Regions from separate parts of the Pseudoalteromonas sp. SR43-3 genome, predicted to be linked through region 1. Evidence: predicted binding sites of a transcription regulator. Region 1 holds the regulator's gene; the other holds the start of a gene.
What was found. Region 1 encodes FliA, which starts transcription of late flagellar genes. Its sites were predicted from a motif close to CTAAAGNTNNNNNNNNNNNNGCCGATA; they were not measured.
Positions count from the first base shown of each region.

Region 2: a site for FliA is predicted at 1,501-1,527, ahead of H5088_RS09755 (VC2046/SO_2500 family protein). Genes of this name have one in related genera too.

Region 1 covers NZ_JACJEC010000005.1:218,660-221,844, reverse strand. The annotation lists gene H5088_RS09060 (MinD/ParA family protein) at 1-707, shown strand, start outside; gene H5088_RS09055 (RNA polymerase sigma factor FliA) at 734-1,444, shown strand; gene cheY (chemotaxis response regulator CheY) at 1,485-1,868, shown strand; gene H5088_RS09045 (protein phosphatase CheZ) at 1,886-2,659, shown strand; gene H5088_RS09040 (chemotaxis protein CheA) at 2,675-3,185, shown strand, end outside.
Region 2 covers NZ_JACJEC010000006.1:91,895-95,079, reverse strand. The annotation lists gene H5088_RS09775 (MHYT domain-containing protein) at 1-136, opposite strand, end outside; gene H5088_RS09770 (M48 family metallopeptidase) at 453-1,151, shown strand; tRNA gene H5088_RS09765 (tRNA-Tyr) at 1,231-1,315, opposite strand; tRNA gene H5088_RS09760 (tRNA-Tyr) at 1,365-1,449, opposite strand; gene H5088_RS09755 (VC2046/SO_2500 family protein) at 1,562-2,089, shown strand; gene H5088_RS09750 (DUF6172 family protein) at 2,269-2,571, shown strand; gene H5088_RS09745 (diguanylate cyclase) at 2,766-3,185, shown strand, end outside.

The sequences.
Region 1 (3,185 bases):
GTAATCGAGTATTAGTGCTAGATGCTGACTTGGGTTTAGCAAACTGTGATGTGATGCTTGGTTTACGTGTAGAGCGTAACTTGTCACATGTCTTGTCTGGTGAATGTGAGCTTGATGAAATTTTAGTTGAAGGCCCTGCAGGAATTAAAATTGTACCCGCTACATCGGGTTCGCAAAGTATGGTTGAATTATCACCATCTGAGCATGCTGGGCTAATTCGTGCGTTTAGCGAATTGAATACCGAATTTGATATTTTAATTGTAGATACAGCTGCTGGTATTTCAGACATGGTACTGAGCTTCTCGCGTGCAGCGCAAGATGTAATGGTTGTTGTATGCGATGAGCCGACATCAATCACCGACGCTTACGCACTTATTAAAGTATTAAGTCGTGAGCACGGCGTTTATAAATTTAAAATTGTTGCCAATATGGTGCGCAGTATGCGTGAAGGCACTGAATTGTTTGCAAAGCTATCTAAAGTTACCGACCGCTTTTTAGATGTATCAATGGAGCTAGTAGCAACGGTTCCTTATGATGAAAATATGCGCAAAGCAACACGTCGTCAAAAAGTAATAGTAGAGCTCTTTCCAAATTCGCCAGCCGCTCTTGCGTTTAAAACGCTGGCAACAAAAGCAGTTAAATGGCCAATACCCAACCAACCATCTGGGCATTTAGAGTTTTTCATTGAGAAACTAGTAAACGGTTAATTATGACAACACTGGTGAATAGAGCTATGGGATATCAATCAACACAAAATTTAAATGTGATTGTTGAGAAGCATGCATCACTTGTTAAAAAAGTGGCATGTCATCTAATTGCTCGATTACCACCTAGCGTTCAACTTGATGACTTAATTCAATCAGGAATGATAGGTTTAATAGAAGCTTCCAAAAACTTTGATGCAACAAAAGGCGCAAGCTTTGAAACTTTTGCCGGTATTCGTATTCGCGGTGCTATGCTTGATGAAATGCGCCGTGGTGATTGGGCTCCTCGTTCAGTTCACCGTAAAAACAGGCAAGTTGCAGAAGCAATTACTGAGCTCGAAAGTAGTCTGAACCGCGAACCAACGGATATAGAAGTTGCTGAAAAACTTGAAATTTCGCTCAATGAGTACCATCATATTTTAAATGATGCGAATACGAGTAAAATATTAGGTATTGAAGACCTTGGTGTAGATGAGGATGTTATTACTCCCGTAGGCCAAGATTTAGCACAAGATAAACCTTTTAATAATGTTAAAAATGATAGGTTTAATGAGTCTTTGCTAAGTGCAATTAAGTCATTACCAGAGCGTGATGCAATGGTGCTTTCTTTGTACTATAACGATGAAATGAATTTAAAAGAAATAGGACATATACTCGATGTAAGTGAATCGCGTGTAAGTCAGATACATGGTCAGGCGATGATTAAGCTTAAAGCTAAAATCAATGACTGGATAAATTAGTAGTAAGTAAACAAAGGTTAATACCTCACTGGGGGATGTTTTGGATAAAAACATGAAAATTCTTGTAGTTGATGATTTTTCAACAATGAGACGCATTATAAAAAACCTGTTACGTGACTTAGGTTTCACTAACGTTCAAGAAGCTGATGATGGGTCTACAGCTTTGCCTATGTTGCAAAATCAAGTGTTTGATTTTGTAGTTACGGATTGGAATATGCCTGGAATGCAGGGTATTGATCTTTTAAGAGCAATACGTGCAGACGATAAGTTAAAACATATCCCTGTATTAATGGTAACGGCAGAGGCTAAAAAAGAACAAATAATAGCTGCAGCGCAAGCTGGTGTTAATGGTTATATTGTTAAGCCATTTACGGCTGGAACATTAAAAACTAAATTAGAAAAAGTATTTGAACGCTTAGGCTAATGATGGGGGAGAGGCTTATGCCAGCACCAGCTGCGCCTCAAATAACGTTAGAACAAGCTCGTCAGCTCGTTGTTTTTTTAGAAAATGATGAGCAAGACAAAGCAAATCAGTTGATTTTAGAGGCTGCATCTAAAGAGCAGTCTGAATTATTTGCTGAAGTTGGAAAGTTGACTCGTCAACTGCACGAAGCCCTTAAAAGTTTTGAGCTTGATACTCGCTTAACTGATATAACGACAGATGCGATTCCAGATGCTAAAAAGCGGCTTAATTATGTTATAGAAATGACAGAAAATGCGGCTAATAAAACAATGGATGCAGTGGAGGCCAGTTTACCTATAGCTCAACAGTTAGCGGACGAAATATCTCATATCAAACCGACATGGGATCGTTTAATGAGCCGCGAGATTGAGCTTGGTGAGTTTAAGCAACTTTGCCATAGCATCGATAAGTTTATGAACAACTCTCATCATAAGACTGATGAGCTTCAAAGCTTAATGACAAATGTACTAATGGCTCAAGACTATCAAGACTTAACAGGTCAAGTTATTCGCCGTGTTATCGAACTTGTTAGGGAAGTAGAAGAAAGTTTACTTCATCTTTTAACTGCGTTTGCTGAACAAGACGACACTAACAGCACCGCGAATAAAGTAGAACAACAAAAAATAAAAGAACCAGTTGCCACACAAACTTTAGCAGGTCCTGAAGGCCCTATTATTGATAAAGAATCGCGTAATGATGTTGTATCTGATCAAGATGAAGTTGATGATCTTTTATCAAGTTTGGGCTTCTAAGAGGAGAGTAACTGCATGTTTGAAGTCGATGAAGATATTTTACAAGACTTTCTTGTAGAGGCTGGAGAAATCCTAGAGCTTTTATCTGAACAGTTAGTTGAGCTGGAAAATAATCCAGAAGATACCGAGTTACTAAACGCTATATTTAGAGGTTTTCACACTGTAAAAGGTGGTGCAGGCTTTTTAGCTATGACAGAACTTGTTGATGCTTGTCACGGTGCTGAAAACGTATTTGATTTACTACGTCAAGGCGTGCGAACAGTCAACTCAGAGTTAATGGATGTTATTTTACAAGCACTAGACACCATTAATGAGATGTTTGCGACTATCCAAAACAGAGACAAGCCTGAACCTGCAGATCCTGAATTACTTCATACTCTTCATATCTTAGGTCTACCTCCAACAGAAGCCGAAGCCACTGAAGCCTCTTCACAAACAGAGGTTGAACAACCTCATAATGAAGTGGTGGATACACCGGTAGCTGATGATGAAGATCCGTTTGCATTTGATGAACTATTTAGCGGAG
Region 2 (3,185 bases), on a different contig from region 1:
CGAGCTCTATAAGCCGAATGGTGAAAAAGGCTGCAAAAATAGCAATTAGCAATGACATTGAAACTAATAGAGGATCGTAAACGCCATTAATGATTAAGCTAGGATCTTGGTCTGTGATAAAAAAAGCTGATAACATAATGGCTCAAAATATAATCTTTATTTATCAAGTTTAATCTAATTAATTAATAAATAAACTGTTAATTCAATGAAGTGATTAAAATAACGAATTTATTACTTTTAGTTTTCTTTTATTTATCAGGCATTAGTTTTTTAGTTGGTGTTTTTTATTCTAATGTATTGCCTGTCACAGGACTAAGTTAGATTTATATGGTCATATTTAAGTTTCTATCGAGTAACCTTGATAAAACTAATGAATTGGCTTAACTAAGCGAAAATTACACTTTATTTGGTTTTATTAATTGCTGGTGAATTTTCTCGTAGCAATATCATTAATGAGTATGAAAGTGTTTGAATATCAGTTAAAGAAAAGTATAAAACGTAAAACGGTTGCCATTAAAGTACATAACAAGAAGGTGACTGTATATGCCCCTCAATTTGTTAGTAATAAACACATCCAAGAATGGCTTTTTGATAAGCAGGTGTGGGTAAATGCTCAATTAACTAAACAGCACAATATTGCTGATAGCAGACAGAACCCGCTCAAAGACAAACAAATTTTAATCTTTGATAGCATTATAAACATAGAATTTAAGCAAGGTACTAAGTCCGAAGTACTAAACTGTAACGACAGCTTGCTTATTACACACTCTTCGCGCGTTAAAAATACTTCGCAAAAATATCAGCAACTTCTTGAAGAATATTTAAAAGAGCAACTAACTGCATATATAGAAATGCGTTTAGCGTACTTCTGCGCACAAATGGGTGAAGAATTACCTACGAGTCTAAAAGTAGCTATTTATAAGCGAAAGTGGGGAAGTTGTAATAGTAAGCGAGAGCTAACATTTAATTTGCATTTAATCGGAGCCCCTTATCATGCTATTGATTATGTGATTGTTCACGAGTTAGCGCATTTACGTCACTTAAACCACAGCAAAGCTTTTTGGCAACACGTTGAGCATTTTTTTCCTAATTATAAAGCATCATCAACATGGCTAAAGAAAAACAGTATGAGTTTACAATGGGTGTTTTGAAGTTAACCTGAATATAGGAATATAGGAATATAGGAATATAGGAATATAGGAATATAGGAATATAGGAATAGTAGAGAAGTGGTGGAGGGAGCTGGATTCGAACCAGCGAAGGCTGAGCCGTCAGATTTACAGTCTGATCCCTTTGGCCGCTCGGGAACCCCTCCACACTAATTTTATTGCATTTGGCCCCACTTAACTTAGCGGTAAGAAAAGTGGTGGAGGGAGCTGGATTCGAACCAGCGAAGGCTGAGCCGTCAGATTTACAGTCTGATCCCTTTGGCCGCTCGGGAACCCCTCCAATGCAACGGCGCTGATAATAGCAAATTGCGTATTTAAGTAAAGAAAAAAGCTAAAGAAAATTGAAATAAAGCCGATAAATATCTATCAGTTACCACAATCGACTAAAGACTATGCAAATAGATGATTTGTTAATCACAGAGAGTCAGTTAAACAGTAGGCTCAATAATAGTGTGCATGAAAATCGCCGTGGCGAATTTTCTCTACTATTAGCGATGCTGTCACATGACGCACTCGACTTTAGCCAATTTCATTTACCAAAAACTGAAATAGATAATTTAGTTATAGAAGAAGAGGCATTAAGAAAGCAATTTGGCGCAGGTCCAAAGCAACTTTTAGCCCCTGATGAATACAATATGTTGGTTGGACAGTTTAATGCATCATTAATATCTCAAGAAGGGGAGCGCTGTGGTATGACAAGTATTAAGTTAAGGCAATGCTTAAGCCCTGAACCACTTGCGATTAGAAATGATGATAAGCATATTCCACTTAATATAATAGATAACTGTGAGCTTGCTGTCAGAAGAAGAATTAAAAGCGAACAAACACAACTATCGAATCCCCCTATAAATGCAGCTGCTTTTTACGACAGCCTAAATAGTGATGCAATACATCAACCACTTCAGCTTATTGCGGTGTGATATATGATTGTAATAATCATCAGTTAATATATGCTTTATAACGGGTCTGCTTTATATATTTGCTAATAATTGATTTAATGAAAAAAAAGCATCCAAAAATTAAATGCAATTGCTATAATGGCGTCAAATGGTATGACATGAAATGCCATTATCATTAAACCAAGGTAATTAGGAACGTAATGAAGAAAACATTCACGCTAAATCACGAGAAAATCAAATACCCTCGTATGGTTGATGCTGCAAAGCACGAAGTGAAAAAATATTTGAAAAGAGAGCGTAATAAAACGCTACCTGAAGATGCTGACTATTGGGCATTTGACTGTAAGTTTGGTAACACAGCTGAAGATGCGCAAGTTGTGCACGTTGCTGAATTAAGTAACCAAATTGGCGAAATTGAAAAGCAAGGTTTGACCTCTTTCTATGTAGAGATTTTAGCTCGACCTGCTCAACGTCAGCAATTAGATTTAGATGATGACGAATAATACTTAACTAAATTAAGTATTCAAAGTTATAAAATGAGCCCAAGTGGCTCATTTTTTGTTTTTATGCAATAAAGATTTACTAAAAAGCATTTTTATTAGTAACTAATAAGTAGAATCCCTCTTAATTAACATTTGCATAACAAAATGTGATGCTATAGGCTGTTTTTAATTAAAAAAACAAAACATTTTTTACTATGCCAATAAATTACTCTGACCATCAATTAAAACTAAGTTTAAAGAATTCTAAAGTACTTATAGTTGACGATCAGTTATTAAGCTTAATCGTATTGAAAAAAATATTATCTGAGCATTTTAATGTGACAACAGCTGGAAGTGGTGAAGAAGCAATTGAAATTTGTAATGTAAATGTACCCGATATAGTCCTACTCGATATTAGTATGGGTGGAATGAGTGGTATTGATACATGTTTAAAATTAAAAAATAATACTGAAACACAGGATATCCCAGTTATTTTTGTTACATCCTTTGAAAACGAAGAAGAAGAGTGTTGGGAAGCCGGAGCTGTTGATTTTATTAAAAAGCCGATTGTAAAAGAAACACTATTTAGAAGGGTTCGTGCCCATATAACGTTAAAATTACAACACGACTTACTC